3 regions of the Streptomyces sp. NPDC051041 genome follow, and region 2 is predicted to be linked to each of the others. Evidence: riboswitches for the same ligand, from Rfam matches in the RefSeq annotation. Region 2 holds a riboswitch; each other region holds the start of a gene.
The links. A riboswitch is a leader RNA that binds a small molecule or an ion and turns the genes downstream of it on or off. The one in region 2 is predicted to bind cyclic di-AMP.
Positions count from the first base shown of each region.

Region 1 (5,761 bases), on a different contig from region 2:
ACGTCCTGCTCCAGGTCGTCTTCCACGCGCGCATCGCCGAGGAGGACCCGGACGCCCCCTTCTCCATCGACGACGTGGCCGGCGGCATCGTCGCCAAGCTCGTCCACCGCCATCCGCACGTCTTCGGGGACGCGACGGCCACGACCCCCGAGGAGGTCAAGGAGCACTGGCTGCGCACGAAGGCCGTCGAGAAGCAGCGCACCTCGGTCACCGAGGGCGTCCCCCTCGGCCAGCCCGGCCTGGCCCTCGCGGCCAAACTGGCCTCCCGGGTGCGCACCGCGGGCCTGGAGGTCCCCCTGCCCCACGTCGAGGGCATCGGCTACGAGCTGCTGGCCCTGGCGGTCCGCGCCGAGGCGGCGGGCGTGGACCCGGAGGCGGCCCTGCGGGCGGCGGCGCGGGCGTACCGCGACGCGATCAGGGAGCGGGAGGGGCGGACGGACAAGGAGCACGGCGACCCCAGCTGAGCCGGCCGTCCGCGGGCTGGAGGAGCGGACCCGGCCGCTGCCGGACGTCCGCGAGGCGCTGCGCGCGGTCCGCCGCGGGTCCGGCCGGCGCGCGGGGGACGCCGGCGGGCCGGTTACCGTCGAGGAGTGACCGACCAGCCCGTCCCCGACAGCGCCGCCCCCGAACCCCCCGCCCTCTTCACCTGGGAGTTCGCCGCCGACCCCTACCCCGCCTACGCCTGGCTGCGCGAACACGCCCCCGTGCACCGCACCAGGCTCCCCAGCGGGGTCGAGGCCTGGCTGGTCACCCGCTACGCCGACGCCAGGCAGGCCCTCGCCGACCAGCGGCTCAGCAAGAACCCCGCGCACCACGACGAGCCCGCCCACGCCAAGGGCAAGACGGGCATCCCCGGTGAGCGGAAGGCCGAGCTGATGACCCACCTGCTCAACATCGACCCGCCGGACCACACCCGGCTGCGCCGCCTGGTCAGCAAGGCCTTCACGCCCCGCCGCGTCGCCGAGTTCGCCCCCCGCGTGCAGGAACTCGCCGACCGCCTCATCGACCGGTTCGCCGGGAACGGCGAGGCCGACCTCATCCACGAGTTCGCCTTCCCCCTGCCCATCTACGCCATCTGCGACATGCTCGGCGTCCCCCGCGAGGACCAGGACGACTTCCGTGACTGGGCGGGCATGATGATCCGCCACCAGGGCGGCCCCCGGGGCGGGGTCGCCCGGTCGGTGAAGAAGATGCGCGGCTACCTCGCCGACCTCATCCATCGCAAACGCGAAGCCCTGCCCCCCGAGCCGGGTCCCGGGGAGGACCTCATCTCCGGTCTCATCCGCGCCTCCGACCACGGCGAGCACCTCACCGAGAACGAGGCCGCGGCGATGGCGTTCATCCTGCTGTTCGCCGGCTTCGAGACCACCGTGAACCTGATCGGCAACGGCACCTACGCCCTGCTCACCCACCCCGACCAGCGGGAGCTGCTGCAGAAGTCCCTCGCCGCGGGCGAATCCGGCCTGCTCGCCACCGGCGTCGAGGAACTCCTGCGCTACGACGGGCCCGTCGAACTCGCCACCTGGCGGTTCGCCACGCGGCCGCTCACCCTCGGCGGACAGGACATCGCCCCCGGCGACCCCGTCCTCGTCGTCCTCGCCGCCGCCGACCGGGACCCGGAGCGGTTCGCCGACCCCGACGTGCTCGACCTCGGCCGCCGGGACAACCAGCACCTCGGATACGGCCACGGCATCCACTACTGCCTCGGCGCCCCGCTCGCCCGCCTGGAGGGCCGGACCGCGCTCGCCACGCTCCTCACCCGCCTGCCCGACCTGCGGCTCGCGGTGGACCCGGCCGAACTGCGCTGGCGCGGCGGGCTCATCATGCGGGGCCTGCGCACGCTGCCGGTCGCCTTCACCCCCGTACGGCACGCCGGGCCGGCCACGGAGCCGGACGCGCCCGGCGGGCCGTGACCGACACGGCGTGACGGCGCGACGACCGCTGCGTGCCGGCGCAAACGTGACACGCTCTCAAGACTGTGATCTTCACGTGATCTGCGCGGCATGAACTTGTGACAAGCGATCTCCTGCGGATACGTTCACCCATCAGCGCGGCGCCGAGTGCGCTCCGCCGCGCCGTCCGTGCTGTCTCGGGAAAGGTCCCCGTATGCTCTCCGGGAACGGTCGTCACCGCCGCCCCCGCCAGGCTCCGGCCCTCGTCGTCGCCGCCGGAGTGACCGGCTCCGCCATCGCGATCCCGCTCCTCGGGGCCTCCGGCGCCAGCGCGGCCGACGGCGCGGCCTGGGACCGGGTCGCCGAGTGCGCGACCGGCGGCGCCTGGAGCGAGAACTCCGGCAACGGCTACTACGGCGGCCTGCAGTTGTCCCAGGAGGACTGGGAGAAGTACGGCGGTCTGGCGTACGCGGCCAGCGCCGACCAGGCCAGCCGGTCCCAGCAGATATCCGTCGCCGAGAAGATGCTCGCCGACCAGGGCATCGCCGCGTGGCCGACGTGCGGCCTGCTCGCCGGGCTCGTGGACGACCCGGCGTCCGCCGGCGCCGGCGCGGCGGACGGGAAGCCGGCCGGCGGGGACTCCGGCGGTTCCGCGGACTACGGGAACACGGCAGGGCCGACGAGCCCGGCGGAATCGGGAAGTCCGGCCGGTTCGGAGGGCCCGGCCGGCTCGGAAGACGCCGAAGGGGCGAAGGACTCCTCGGAGCAGTCCGGTTCGGGTGACTCGTCCGACTCGCCTGAAACATCCCATGAGGCGTCCCCCGAAACGTCTCCCGACTCCTCCTCTTCCTCCTCCTCGCCTTCGGTCCCGGCGTCCCCGTCCGCCGCTCCCGACGATGCGTCAAACGCGAAGGACGGATCCGCCGAGTCCGGGACATCCGCGGATGTCCGGGAAGATGGTGGTTCGCCCAGCGTCGCCCCCGAGAGTGACGAAGCGGACAACTCGGGACAGAGTGTGGGCACTTCCTACCTGGTCGACACCGGATCCGCCGGCACCGGCCGCCACCGCGGCCCCAGCGCCGACGAGGAGGCGGTCGAGGAGCGCGGGAGCGCCTCCTCCGGCCGGCACGCCTCCCGCGGCGACGACGCCGCGCGCGAGGACGTCGACGGCTCGTACACCGTCCGTTCCGGCGACACCCTCTGGACCATCGCCGACTCCCTTGACCTGCAAGGCGGATGGCGCGCCCTGTACGACGGCAACAGGGACGTCGTCGGCGCCGACCCGAACGCCATCGTCCCCGGTCAGACGCTCGAGATCGGGGCCGAACCGGGCGGAGGGCGACGCTAGTTGGCGTCGGGTTTCCCGCTGAATGTCGCATATAAGCGCAGTGAGAGATAGATCTCAGAAGCCCTGATCGTCTTTGAAATTCCGCGGTGCGCCTGCCTACGGTCGTGACCGCTCGCCACCGCGGGCCCCGGCTGCCGCAACGCCGAATCCTGCCAGCGGCCGCCCGGGAACAGTCGTCGCGTCAAGCGCCGTGGGCAGGAGCGGGGGAACCAAGGTAGGCGCCGGGACCGGCAGTTGAGGTCGGAACCGGCTAGGGGTGAAGCCGTGTCCCGCGAGGGACGCGGCCGGGCAACTCGACCGGCCCGAACCCGACAGCTCACCTCGCAGGCGTCGGTGAGGGGATCCAACCATGCTGTTTTCCGGCAAGGGCAAGCACCGCCGTCCGAACAAGGCCACCCGCGCCATCGCCATCGCCGGTGTGACCGGCGCAGCCGTCGCCGCCCCGCTGATGGCGTCCGGCACGGCCTCCGCTGCCACCGCCTCCGAGTGGGACGCCGTCGCCCAGTGCGAGTCCGGCGGCAACTGGTCCATCAACACCGGCAACGGCTACTACGGCGGTCTGCAGTTCTCCGCCTCCACCTGGGCCGCGTACGGCGGCACGGCGTACGCCGCCACCGCCGACCAGGCCACCAAGGCGCAGCAGATCGAGATCGCCGAGAAGGTCCTCGCGGGCCAGGGCAAGGGCGCCTGGCCGGTCTGCGGCAAGAACCTGTCGGGCGCCGCGTACACCGGCGGCTCCGCGTCGAGCGGTTCGTCCAGCGGTTCCTCCTCGAGCGGTTCGTCCAGCGGTGCCTCCTCGAACGGCTCGTCCAGCGGGGCCTCCGACGGCGCCTCGGGCGGCTCCTCGCAGAGCAGCGGGACCACCACCCGCTCCACCGAGCAGCCGGCCTCCCGCTCCGCCGAGCGCCCGGCCGCCCAGAAGACCGTCACCACCCCGACCGGCGAGAAGGTCAAGAAGGGCGACGGCGAGTACAAGGTCGTCGAGGGCGACACCCTCAGCTCGATCGCCGCGGAGCACGACGTCCGGGGCGGCTGGGCGAAGCTGTTCGAGCTGAACAAGGACATCGTCGAGGACGCCGACCTCATCTACCCGGGCCAGCAGCTGCACCTGAAGTAAGAGGCGGCTCCCGGACCCGCCGCAGCGCCCTCACATCCGGGTCCTCCGTCATGGAAGCCCCGTGAGGGCCGTCCCCCCGTCCCCACGGGCTCCCCGCCCCGGTGCGTGTTCCCCCGTACGCACCGGGGCGGGGCTTTTGCGCGGGATGGGGGCGTACGGGCGCGGGACGGGGAGACGGCCGCCCGTTGACCTCTTTGTTCCGTTGGGAAACAATTCACTCCCGGTTCCCCCGTGAAAGGGGTGACCGGCTGGCCGATCGCCCCGAGCCGGTTAGGCTCGTCTCGCAGAGCCACCACGGTTCACTCGCGGAGCCGTCACGGTCCTGCCAACCCGCGTCACATTCCAAGAAGGAGATGCTCGTGCCGTCCATCGACGTCGTCGTAGCCCGGGAAATCCTGGACTCCCGAGGCAACCCCACGGTCGAGGTCGAGGTCGGCCTCGACGACGGCAGCACGGGTCGTGCCGCCGTCCCGTCCGGCGCCTCCACGGGCGCCTTCGAGGCCATCGAGCTCCGCGACGGCGAATCGAGCCGCTACCAGGGCAAGGGCGTCGAGAAGGCCGTCCTGGCCGTCATCGAGCAGATCGGCCCGGAGCTGGTCGGCTACGACGCCACCGAGCAGCGCCTGATCGACCAGGCCATGTTCGACCTGGACGCCACCGACAACAAGGGCTCCCTCGGCGCCAACGCCATCCTCGGCGTCTCCCTGGCCGTCGCCCACGCCGCCTCCGAGGCCAGCGACCTGCCGCTGTTCCGCTACCTGGGCGGCCCCAACGCGCACCTGCTGCCGGTGCCGATGATGAACATCCTGAACGGCGGCGCGCACGCCGACTCCAACGTGGACATCCAGGAGTTCATGATCGCCCCGATCGGCGCGGAGTCCTTCTCCGAGGCCCTGCGCTGGGGCGCCGAGGTCTACCACACCCTGAAGAAGGTCCTGAAGTCCAAGGGCCTGTCCACCGGCCTCGGCGACGAGGGCGGCTTCGCCCCGAACCTCGGCTCCAACCGCGAGGCCCTCGACCTCATCCTGGAGGCCATCAAGGAGGCCGGCTACCAGCCCGGCGAGCAGATCGCCCTGGCCCTGGACGTCGCCGCCACCGAGTTCCACAAGGACGGCCGCTACGTCTTCGAGGGCAAGGAGCGCACCGCCGAGGAGATGACCGCGTACTACGCGGAGCTGGTCGACGCCTACCCGCTGGTCTCCATCGAGGACCCGCTGAGCGAGGAGGACTGGGACGGCTGGAAGGACATCACCGCCAAGCTCGGTGACAAGGTCCAGCTCGTCGGCGACGACCTGTTCGTCACCAACCCCGAGCGCCTCCAGCGCGGCATCGACGAGGGCGCCGGCAACGCCCTGCTGGTCAAGGTCAACCAGATCGGCTCGCTGACCGAGACCCTGGACGCCG
Region 1 is NZ_JBITFM010000005.1:307,194-312,954, forward strand. Features, by position in the region: gene ACIBAI_RS12040 (nucleoside triphosphate pyrophosphohydrolase) at 1-464, shown strand, start outside; gene ACIBAI_RS12045 (cytochrome P450) at 591-1,913, shown strand; gene ACIBAI_RS12050 (transglycosylase family protein) at 2,107-3,240, shown strand; cyclic di-AMP (ydaO/yuaA leader) riboswitch at 3,417-3,585, shown strand; gene ACIBAI_RS12055 (transglycosylase family protein) at 3,590-4,357, shown strand; gene eno (phosphopyruvate hydratase) at 4,717-5,761, shown strand, end outside.
Region 1: linked by a shared signal. The riboswitch ahead of ACIBAI_RS12055 (transglycosylase family protein) and the one ahead of ACIBAI_RS14570 (M23 family metallopeptidase) in region 2 are both predicted to bind cyclic di-AMP.

Region 2 (5,761 bases):
GGGCGCGGACGGCGCGTTCGGCGGCGGGGTAGGCGGGGATGAGGTGGGCCCCCTCGGGGGCCCGTACCGCGGCGGGCGGCCGCTCCCCGGGCCGGAACGGGTGGCCGGGCGGGGTACCGGGGGCGGGCTGGGGCGCGGTGCTCGCGGCGGCCGACAGGGCCTCGGCGAGCCCGCCTAGCTCCACGTGCACGACCAGGACCGGTTTGGCGGGGACCGCGGCGGCGGCCGACCGCAGGGCCTCCGCCAGCGCCGCGTCCTGGGCCGGGTCCTCCCCCACCGCGGGGATCGCGGTCACGACCACCGCGTCGCAGGCGTCGTCGGCGAGCGCGCGCGCGAGGGCCGCGCGGAAGTCCGCCGCCGAGGCCGCCGTGGTCAGGTCCAGCGGCGGGTGGGGGCGCAGGCCCTCGGCGAGGCAGGCGTCGTAGGTGAGCAGCCCGAGGGACTCGGAGTTGCCGAGGATCGCCACCCGGGGTCCGGCGGGCAGGGGCTGGCGGGCGAGCAGCAGGCCCGCGTCCACCAGTTCGGTGATGGTGTCCACCCGGATCACCCCGGCCTGCCGCAGCAGCGCGGAGACGGTGGCGTGCGGCAGCCGCGTCGCCCGTACGGTGTGGCCCTGGGGGGCGGTGCCGTGCCGCGCCCCCTGCACGACGACCAGCGGTTTCGCCGCCGCCGTGCGCCGCGCGAGGCGGGTGAACTTGCGCGGGTTGCCGATGGACTCCAGGTACATCAGCACGACGTCGGTGTCCGGGTCGTCGTACCAGTACTGGAGGACGTCGTTGCCGGACACGTCGGCCCGGTTGCCGGACGAGACGAAGGTCGACACGCCGGTGACGCCGGTGACCCCTCCCCCGCGCCGGTGCAGCCGGGACAGCAGGGCGATGCCGATGGCACCGGACTGGGCGAACAGCCCGATGCGTCCGGGGCGCGGCATCTCGGGGGCGAGGGAGGCGTTGAGCCGCACCCGCGGGGAGGTGTTGATGATCCCGAAGGCGTTGGGCCCGATGATCCGCATGCCGTACGCGCGCGCGTGCCGCACCAGGGCGCGCTGGCGCTCGCGCCCCTCGGGGCCGCTCTCGGCGTACCCGGCGGAGACCACGACGAGGCCCTGCACGCCGTGCTCGCCGCACTCGGCGACGACCGCGGGGACGTGCTCGGCCGGGACGGCGACCACCGCGAGGTCGACGGGCCCGTCGATGTCCCGCACCGAGCGGTGGGCGGGCACCCCGTCGAGTTCCTTCCACTCCTCGGGGAAGGCCCGGTTGACGGCGTACAGCCGGCCGGTGAAACCGGCGTCCCGGATGTTGCCGAGGATGCTGCGGCCCACGCCGCCGGGTGTGCGGCCGGCCCCGACGACGGCGACCGAGCCGGGCGTCAGCAGCCGCTGCACGGACCGCGCCTCGGCGCGCTGCTCGCGCGCGTACTGCACGGCCAGCGAGCGGCCGGTCGGTTCGAGGTCGAGCTCCAGGCGGACGACGCCGTCCTCGAAGCTGCGCTTCTGGGTGTACCCGGCGTCCGTGAACACCTTGATCATCTTGGTGTTGGCGGGCAGCACCTCGGCGGCGAAGCGGCGGATGCCGCGCTCCCGGGCGACGGCGGCGATGTGTTCGAGGAGGGCGGAGGCGACGCCGCGGCCCTGGTGGGCGTCCTGGACCAGGAAGGCGACCTCGGCCGTCTCGGACGGGGCGGGGCCGGCCGCGGACGGGTGGGCCGGGGCCGGCACGGCCGCGCCGTCGGCGCCGATCCGGTCGTAGCGTACGGTGGCGATGAACTCGCCGCCGACCGTGGCCGCGAGTCCCACCCGGTCCACGAAGTCGTGGTGCGTGAAGCGGTGGACGTCCTTGGCGGACAGGCGGGGGTAGGGCGCGAAGAAGCGGTAGTACTTCGACTCGTCCGACACCTGCTCGTAGAAGCTGACCAGCCGGTCCGCGTCGTCGACGGTGATGGGGCGGATGCGCGCGGTGCCGCCGTCGCGCAGCACCACGTCGGCCTCCCAGTGGGCGGGGTACTCGTGCCGGTCCGGCGAGGTCTGCATGGGCCCCAGCGTAAGGCTCGCGTCCGGCGACGGCGCGGGGCAGGCTGTGGGGGACGGAGGTTCGGGCCGAGGCCGCGGCCCGAACGCCGCCCCGGAGGGACGCGCGTCCCTCCGGGCATGCTTCACGATATGGGAAACTGGTCTAGACAACCCTGAACACCGAAGGGCAGCAACACATGGCTGAGCGCCGCGTCAACGTCGGCTGGGCCGAGGGCCTCCACGCCCGCCCCGCCTCCATCTTCGTCCGAGCCGCCACGGCCGCAGGCGTCCCGGTGACGATCGCCAAGGCAGGCGGCACCCCCGTCAACGCGGCCTCCATGCTGGCCGTCCTGAGCCTGGGCGCCCAGGGCGGCGAGGAGATCGTCCTCGCGTCGGACGCCGAGGGCGCCGACGCCGCCCTGGACCGGCTGGCGAAGCTGGTCTCCGAGGGCCTGGAGGAGCTCCCCGAGACCGTCTGACGCCCCTGCGCGGCTGAACCGGCGCGGTTTTCGCGGGGCCGGCCGCGCACGGTCGGATTTCCGGTCGGCGGCGGGGACGCCGTCGATTCCGGGACGCCGTCCCACACCCCCGAAGGGCTCGTCCGAATTACCGGGCGAGCCCTTCTGATTTTCCACTTCCGGGCAGCAGGAAAAATCCCCCCGGATTTCCTGCTCTTTGTATACGGCCTCCTTGTTAATGCCGCAGGCTCGGCATGTTTACGGGAGGTTGCGAATTCCTCACACGCTCCGGGCGGTCCGCGCCCGGGGCGAACCGCAGCCGGTGCGCGGCGGCCGCGCGCTCGTTGTGCAGCGCCGTCAGCGCCCGCGCGCGTTCGCTGTCGCCGCGCGCCACGGCGTCCACGATCGCCCCGTGCTCCGCCCAGGTCTCCACGGGGCCGGCGGGCGCCTGCACGGTGTACATCCAGGCGATCTTGTGGCGCAGCTGGGTCAGCGTCGCGGTCAGCGCGGGGCTGCCGGAAGCCTGGGCGAGCGTCTCGTGGAACCAGCCGCCCAGGGAGCGCAGGTCCTCGCCGCCGCCCCGGCGGGCGCGCTCCTGGCCGATCCTCACCAGGCCGCGCAGCACCTTCAGATGGGCCTCGGTGCGCCGCTGGGCGGCCCGGGAGGCGCCGAGCGGCTCCAGGAGCCCGCGCATCTCCAGCAGGTCGGCGGCCTCCTGCTCGGTGGGTTCCGCGACGCACGCGCCCGCGTGCCGCCGGGTCACCACGAAGCCCTCGGCCTCCAGGGTGCGCAGGGCCTCGCGCACGGGGACGCGCGAGACGCCGTAGCGGCGTGCGAGAACTTCCTCGGTGAGGCGGCTGCCGCGCTCGTGGACACCCGCGACGATGTCGTCCCGGATGGCCGTGCACACCGAGTGCGCCGGAATACGCATGACCGACCTCCGCCTTAATCCCCGTGAAACGCCGACGATGGACGCGTGTTCCGTGACTCTATTGCAATGAGCCGGAATTTCCGACGGCGGCCCGGAAATCATGGATATTTTTTGGACATCCGGCCGTACGGAACGCCGAAAGCCCCGGCTCGGGGAGCCGGGGCCGCGGGAGACGCAACCGTCCGCCGCCGGACGCCCACGGGAGCGTGCGGCGCCGGGCCTCGCGCGCGGGGCGGACCCCGTGCACGGGGGCGTGCGGCGTCAGAGGTCCACGCCGTGCGAGCGGAGGTAGGCGACCGGGTCGATGTCGGAGCCGTACCCGGCGGCCGTGCGGGCCTCGAAGTGCAGGTGCGGCCCGGTGACGTTGCCGGTCGCGCCGGACAGGCCGATCCGCTGGCCCGGGAGCACCGTCTGGCCCACCGAGACGCCGATGGACGACAGGTGGCCGTACTGGGTGTACGTGCCGTCGTGCATCCTGATCACGATCTGGTTGCCGTACGCGCCGCCCCAGCCGGCCTCGACGACGGTGCCGGCGCCGACCGCCTGGACGGGGGTGCCGCCGGCCGCGTGGAAGTCGACGCCGGTGTGGGTGCCGGAGGACCAGACGGCGCCGCCGGCCCGGTAGCCGGTGGAGACGTAGGAGCCGGCGATGGGCGGCACGTAGGTGTCCAGACGCTTGCGCTCGGCCTCGCGGGCGGCGCGCTCCTTGGCCTCGCGCGCCTTCTTCGCCGCCTCGGCCGCCTCCTTGCGCGCGATCTGGGCGGCCCGCTTCTCGGCGGCGGCCTCCTCGGCGGCCTGCTTCTGGGCGGCGGCCTGGGCCTCGATCTGGGCGGCCATGGAGTCCCCGAGGGCGAGGACGGGGGTGAGGCCGGTCTGCTCGGCGGCGGGCCCGGCGGCGAGGGCGGGGGCCGCGGCGGCGCCGATGACGCCGGTGGTGGTGAGGGCCGCGACGCCCGCCGCGCGGGCGGTGGTGCGGTGCGGCCGGCCGGAACGGCGGTGCCTCCCGGTGGCGCGGGTGAACGCCATGAAGTGCGCTGGTCCTTTCCTTCCCTCTCGCCTGCCGGGTTAGCTGACGGGTTCGGAGCAGGAAGGTCTCCTACGGGCCCCCTCGCGTTCGCGCGGGCGCCCGATTCACCCCGGGGGGACTGCTGGTCCCCTCCGGCCGCGGAGGCGGCGGGAGGAGGGTGGGTCCCCGGCTCCCCCGGCTCGCGCCGTACGGGGATTCGGCGATGGCTGCCCGCTGCCGCGGGTGCGGCGCACTGCCTGACGGACAGCCCGGAAGACGTTAAACGCGCCGGCTTCCGAACCCCAAACACGACGCGGGTTTTGTAGCGCATCCCACAGGCCGGACAGGCAACCTCCGCCCCGATCCGGACATATCCCTACATAAGGGAGCCCTGGTGACGTATCCGCCGCCAGGGCTCCCGCGCGCGCGTGCCGCTACTCGGCGGACACCACGGTGACCTCACCGATGCCGAGGGCCTCCACCGGCTCCTTGATCTGCGCCGCGTCGCCGACGAGGACGGTCACCAGGCGGTCCACCGGGAAGGCGTTCACGACCGCCGCGGTGGCCTCCACGGTGCCGGTCTCGGCGAGCCGGCGGTACAGCGCGGCCTGGTAGTCGTCGGGCAGGTGCTGCTCGACCTGGTCGGCCAGGGTGGCGGCGACGGCCGCCGCGGTCTCGTACTTCAGCGGCGCCACGCCCACCAGGTTCTGCACGGCGACGTCGCGCTCGGCGTCGGTGAGCCCCTCCTCGGCGAGCGTGCGCAGCACCGTCCACAGGTCCCGCAGGGCGGGCCCGGTGTTCGGGGTGTCCACGGAGCCGCTGATGGCGAGCATCGCGGCGCCGGTGCCCTCCGGGGAGGACCTGAGGACCTGCCCGAACGCCCGCACGCCGTAGGTGTAGCCCTTCTCCTCGCGCAGGACGCGGTCCAGGCGGGAGGTGAGGGTGCCGCCGAGGCAGTACGTGCCGAGCACCTGCGCGGGCCACACGCCATCGTGCCGGTCCGGGCCGGTGCGGCCGATCAGCAGCTGCGTCTGGACGGCGCCGGGGCGGTCCACGATGACGACCCGGCCGGTGTCGTCGGCGATCACCGGGGGCACCGGCCGCGGCTCGGCCGGGGAGCCGGTCCACGCGCCGAGCGTGTCGCCGAGCAGCGCGTCGAGGTCGATGCCGGTGAGGTCGCCGACGACCACGGCGGTGGCCGTGGCGGGGCGGACGTGCTTCTCGTAGAAGGCGCGGACGGCCGCGGAGTCGATGTTCGCGACCGTCTCCTCGGTGCCCTGGCGCGGGCGCGACATGCGCGAACTCGCCGGGAACAGCTCCCTGGAGAGCTCCTTGGCGGCCCGGCGGGCGGGGTT
Region 2 is NZ_JBITFM010000007.1:108,256-114,016, reverse strand. Features, by position in the region: gene ACIBAI_RS14585 (GNAT family N-acetyltransferase) at 1-2,032, opposite strand, end outside; gene ACIBAI_RS14580 (HPr family phosphocarrier protein) at 2,209-2,490, shown strand; gene ACIBAI_RS14575 (GntR family transcriptional regulator) at 2,705-3,400, opposite strand; gene ACIBAI_RS14570 (M23 family metallopeptidase) at 3,662-4,426, opposite strand; cyclic di-AMP (ydaO/yuaA leader) riboswitch at 4,440-4,639, opposite strand; gene ACIBAI_RS14565 (M16 family metallopeptidase) at 4,841-5,761, opposite strand, start outside.

Region 3 (5,761 bases), on a different contig from region 2:
GCCGCCGCGAGCGCCCCCGCGGCGGCAGGCGTCCCGTGCCGCGTTCGAGCGTCGGGCGCCGTCGTGGTCGGCGGCCTCCCTCGTTAGGGTCATTGCCGTGGCGACCTGTCCCCCGTACCCGATGCCCCCCGCCCCTCCCCCCGACGGCACGCGACGGCACGCGCACTGGTGGCAGCACGGCTGGGTGCGGCACGGCGCGCTGATCGCCCTGCTCGCGCTCTCCGGCCTCGTCATCCTGGCCCTCGTCCGCGAGCAGACCGGCACGGAGGGCTTCCTGGTCGGGCTCGGACTCGCGGTCCTGCCCGTGCCGCTGCTCGTGGCCGCCTTCCGCTGGCTGGACCGGGTGGCGCCGGGCCCCTGGCAGAACCTGCTGTTCTCCTTCGCCTGGGGCGCCTGCGCGGCGGCGCTGATGGCGATCGTCGCCAACAGCGCCGCGACCAGGTGGATAGCGACCGCGACAGCGGATCCGGCCGGCGCCGACACGCTCGGCGCGACCGTCATAGCGCCGGTCGTCGAGGAGTCCGCGAAGGCCGCCGCGGTCCTGCTGGTGTTCCTCTTCCGCAGACGGGACTTCACCGGGATCCTCGACGGGGTGGTGATAGCCGGGGTCACCGCCACCGGCTTCGCGTTCACCGAGAACATCCTCTACCTCGGCACCGCCTTCGGCACCGACCAGCTGACCGGGGACAGCGGCGTCGCCTCCGTGACGGCGGCGACGTTCTTCGTGCGCGTCGTCATGTCGCCGTTCGCGCACCCCTTGTTCACCGTCCTCACCGGCATCGGCTTCGGCGTCTGCGCGCTCCCGGCGGGACGCCGGCGGGCACGGCGGGTCCTCCCGCCGCTCTGCGGGCTGCTGCTCGCGATGGGCATGCACGCGATGTGGAACGGCTCGTCGACGCTGGGCGAGTACGGCTTCTTCGCGGTGTACGCGGTGTTCATGGTGCCGGCGTTCGGCCTGCTGACCTGGCTGGTGGTCTGGACCCGCCAGCGCGAGCTGAGGACCGTGCGGGATGAGCTGCCCGTGTACGCGGCGGCCGGGTGGCTGACGCCGGCCGAGCCGTTCGCGCTCGGCTCGATGCGGGCGCGGCGCCTCGCCCGGCGGTACGCCCGCCGCCACGCCGGGAGGGCGGCGGCGCGGGCGGTGGCGCAGTACGAGGCGTACGCGACGTCCCTGGCCTTCCTGCGGCACCGGGGGCGCCGTGGCCGCGCGGGCGCGGACTTCGTCGTACGGGAGCGGGAGCTGCTGGCCGAGCTGTGGCGGCGGCGGGACGTGGCGCGTCCCGCGCTGGACCACGCGGCGAGGGCGACGGCGCCTCCGGTGCGGGGGGCCGCGCCGCCGTGGCCGACGTACGGGTACGGGTACGGGTACGGCCACCCGGCGTATCCGTACGCCGGGTCCCGTCCGTACAACCCCTACCGCTCGTAGCGGTCGATCAGGCGGACGCCGCCGTCAGCCTCGCCAGTTCCTCCTGGGTGAGCCGCAGTTCGCCCACCCCCAGCAGCGCCGGGAGCTGCTCCACCGTGCGGGCCGAGGCGATCGGGGCCGCCACCGTCGGCTGGGCCGCCAGCCAGGCCAGGGCGACCGTGGCCACCGCCACCCCGTGGGCCTCGGCGGTCTCGTCCAGGGCCGCGAGGACCTTCCGGCCCCGCTCGGTCCGGAGGTGCTCCGCCGCGGCGCCCGCCCGCGGGCTGTCGACGTCGGCGCCGGGCCGGTACTTGCCGGTGAGGAAGCCGGACGCGAGGGCGTAGTAGGGGACGGCGGCCAGGCCGCTGCGCTCGGCGAGGTCCCGCAGCTCGCCCTCGTAGGTGTCGCGCGAGACCAGGTTGTAGTGCGGCTGGAGCGCCACGTACCGGGCGAGGCCCTCCCGGTCGGAGAACTCCAGCGAGGCCCGCAGCCGGTCGGCGGAGATGTTGGAGGCGGCGATGTACCGCACCTTGCCCGCCCTCACCAGCTCGTCGAGCGCGCCGATGATCTCCTCCACCGGCACCTCGGGCTTGTCGAAGTGGGTGTAGTAGAGGTCGATGTAGTCGGTGTCCAGGCGGCGCAGCGAGGCGTCGGCGGCGGCCTTGATGTTCGCGGCCGTCAGGCCCGGGTACTCCGGGTGCTGGCTGACCTTGGTGGCGATCACGACGTCCGACCGGTTGCCGCGCGCCTTGATCCACTTGCCGATGATGGTCTCGGACTCGCCGCCCCGGTTGCCCTCGACCCATGCCGAGTAGGAGTCGGCGGTGTCGACGAAGTTGCCGCCCGCGGCCGTGTAGGCGTCGAGGACGGCGAAGGAGGCGGCCTCGTCGGCGGTCCAGCCGAAGACGTTGCCGCCGAGGGAGAGCGGGAAGATTTCGAGGTCGGACGAGCCGAGTGTGCGCAGAACAGTCATGTCCTACGTCAACCCTCCCGGCGGACGATCGCATTCCGCATCGTCCGCCCCGGCACGTCCGAGACCTCGCCCGACCGCGCGCCCCGCGGCCCGGGGCTTACGGGTTCAGCCCCTTGCTCCGCAGCCAGGCCAGCGGGTCGATCCCGGAGCCGCCGCTCCCGGAGTGCACCTCCAGGTGGAGGTGGGCGCCGGTGACGTTGCCGGTGGCGCCCACGCGGCCGATGACGTCGCCGGTGGTGACCTTCTGGCCGACGCTGACGCTGATGGAGGACTGGTGGGCGTACCAGATCTCGGTTCCGTCGTCGAGGGTGAGCACCGTCTTGTAGCCGTAGGAGCCGTCCCAGCCGGCCGCGGTGATCGTGCCGCTGTGCACCGCCTTGATCAGCGTGCCCGTCGGCGCGGCGAAGTCGAGGCCGGTGTGGTAGCCGGAGGACCAGTAGGGACCGGCCTGCCCGAAGGTGGAGGTGAGGGTGTACGAGGAGGTGGGCAGCGCGTACTGCTTGGCCAGCGCGGCCAGCCGCTCCGCCTCGGCCTTCTTCCTCGCCTCCTCCTCCGCCTTCTTCTTCGCGGCGGCGGCCTTGGCCTCGGCCTCCTTCTCCGCCTCGGCGGCGGCCTCCGCGGCGGCCTTCGCGGCGGCGGCCTCGGCCTCGGCGGCGGCCTTGCTCGCGATCTGGTCCTGCTGCTGCTCGGCCTGCGCCATGATCCGGGCCCGCAGCGCCTCGCCGGCGTCGGAGGCGCCCTGCGGGGTGTCGGCGGAGTCGGCGCCGAGGGTGCTGAGGGGGGTGGAGGCCTCGGGGACCTCCTCCTGCTCGTCGTCGTCGGAGATCAGCGAGCCGACGGAGGGCAGGTCGGGCATGGAGATGGACACCGGGGGCTTGCCGGTGTTGGCGCTGGCCATGCCGCCCGCGCCGACGGCCGCGATGACGCCGACGCCGAGGACGGTGGAGCTGCGGGCGAGGCCGCCGCGCTGCTTGGCGACGCGGTGCCGGCCGCGTACCGGGCGGACGGACTCCTCGGTGGGGTTCCACTCCTCCCACGGGCCCTCGTCGGTGCGGGGGCCGCCGTAGCCGAAGACCTCGATGTCACGCTGGCCCGGCACGGGCGGGACTTGCGTAGCAGACCGGTTGGACGCCACGTGGGCGCGCTCCTTTCCTTCCGTCTCCGCCTACCGGGTTAGCTGACGGGTTCGGAGCGGGAAGGTCTCCTACGCGCGTATACCGACCGTGTCTCCACGGCGGCATCCGCTCGATTCACCCCAAGGTGGTGGTTCCCCGGTTCCCTCGCGGGATTCGGCGCGTGCGCACGGAGCCGCCTTCTGTGACGGCTGGGACGACCGCGCTGCGTTATCGAACGTTAATAGACGGGGGGTGCGGATTCCAAGCCGTTCCCCTTGATCGTTCAGGATTTCGTCAGGGAATTATCGCCCACGACCGGCGAAAACCGGGCGAGTTGACCGCACATCGGTAAACCTCTGAAGGGACCATCAGATCTGACGTTGTGTCAGTTGTTATGCGGAGGGCTGCCGCCCGGTCACGGGACGTGACAGCGGTCGAAGGCCTCCGCGGGACCGGCGGGCGCCCTGTCGTCCCTCCCGCCGCCCCGGAGTGCCGCGCCGCCCGGTTCCGCGTACGCCCGCCCGCCGGCCGGCCCGGTCCGTCCGGCCTTCCCGGCCGGGGCGCTCGCAGGGAGGGCCGTGAAGCCGGCCGGATGCTCGCGGGTCGGGCGGGCCGGACGGGTGAACGCGCCGAAGGCCGGGATCCTTGAGGATCCCGGCCTTCGGCCTTCAGTAGCGGGGACAGGATTTGAACCTGCGACCTCTGGGTTATGAGCCCAGCGAGCTACCGAGCTGCTCCACCCCGCGTCGTTGTGTCTCCAGTGTACGCCATGCGCAGGACAGGAAGCACACGCGTTCCCGGCCCCGCTTCCCACCAGCGGTTTCCGGCCGTCCGCCGGGGGCGGCCCGCGCGGGCCGGGGCTTCCGGACGAGGCGGGGGGGAAGGCGGTGCGCGGCACGTGCTCGAACCCGCCGTACGCGGTCGGCGGGCCGCCCCTCGTCCGGGCGCGCCGCCCGGCCTCCGCGGCCCGTGCCGGGGCGGCCCGGCCGTTCCGGCCGGTGTGCCGGGGCGGCGTGGCGGCCGGGCCGCCGGTCCCTCGGGGCGTGCCGCGGCCCGGCGGTCCTCAGCCCAGCAGGTGGCGGTTCGGGGCCTTGGCCCGGTCCTCGTACTCCGGGAGGACGAGGACCTGCGCGCCGTGCGCCGTCAGCACCCCGGTGCCGTCGGCGTCCGGGACGAACGTGTCCGGCTCCCGCCAGGCCGTGACCACCCGCCGTACCCCCGCGTCGAGGATCAGCCGGGCGCAGGGCGCGGGCCGGGACGCGCGGCGGGCGCAGGGCTCCAGGCTGGAGTACACCGTGGCGGTGGCGAGCCGCGGGTCCGTCGGGTCGAGCTTCGCCAGCGCGGCCTCCTCGGCGTGCGCCACCGCGTCCCCGCCCTCCCGCGAGTGGCCGCGGGCGAGTTCCGTGCCGTCGGCGGCCACGACGACCGCGCCGACGCTGAACGCCGTCCGCGACGGCGGGCACCGGTCGGCCAGTTCGCAGGCGAGCGCCAGCCAGTGCCGGTCGGCGGCGGACACCGTCGCGCCGGTGCCGGGCGCGGTGGGTTCGTAGCGCATGAGGACGACGTCCTCGATCCGCCGTGCCTCCACCAGCCGCAGGCGTCCGCGCTGGTAGGCGCCGGGCCCGAACAGCCGGGGCGCGTCCGGGTCGCCCACCAGCAGCGGGGCCAGCACCAGCTGGAGTTCGTCGGCGAGGCCCTGGGTGAGCAACTGGGTGTGGACCTGCCCGCCGCCCTCGGCCATGAGCCGCCGCACCCCGCGTTCGTCGTGCAGGTGGCTCAGCAGCCGCCGCCAGTCGAGTGCGGGGCCGAGCGGGACGACGTCGGCCGCGATGCCGAGCGCCCGGGCCCGTTCGGCGCCCTGATCGGTCGTGTAGAGGATCTTCTCGCCGCCGGTGTGCCAGAACTGCGCGGCCGGGTCGAGGTCGCCGGAGCCGCTGACGGCGACCTTGAGCGGGTGGGCGGGCCTGCCCTCGGCGACCCGGGCGGCGCGCCGCTCGGGCGAGTTGACCAGCAGGCGGGGGTTGTCGGCGCGGATCGTGCCGGCGCCGACCAGGATCGCGTCGACGGACGCCCGCACCTCGTCGACCCGGTCGAGGTCGGCCGGGCCGGACAGCAGCAGCCGCTCGGGGCCGGCGTCGTCGAGGTGGCCGTCGAGGGAGACGGCGGCGGACAGCAGGACGTACGGGTGGGGCATCGAGGCGCCCTCTCTCCTCTGTTCGGAACTCCGAGCGGACTTGCACCGGCGGTACGGCGGCCCGCCCCGGAAAG
Region 3 is NZ_JBITFM010000018.1:113,781-119,541, reverse strand. Features, by position in the region: gene ACIBAI_RS24175 (PrsW family intramembrane metalloprotease) at 98-1,426, shown strand; gene ACIBAI_RS24170 (aldo/keto reductase) at 1,434-2,378, opposite strand; gene ACIBAI_RS24165 (M23 family metallopeptidase) at 2,476-3,513, opposite strand; cyclic di-AMP (ydaO/yuaA leader) riboswitch at 3,526-3,683, opposite strand; tRNA gene ACIBAI_RS24160 (tRNA-Met) at 4,166-4,239, opposite strand; gene ACIBAI_RS24155 (dihydrofolate reductase family protein) at 4,557-5,687, opposite strand.
Region 3: linked by a shared signal. The riboswitch ahead of ACIBAI_RS24165 (M23 family metallopeptidase) and the one ahead of ACIBAI_RS14570 (M23 family metallopeptidase) in region 2 are both predicted to bind cyclic di-AMP.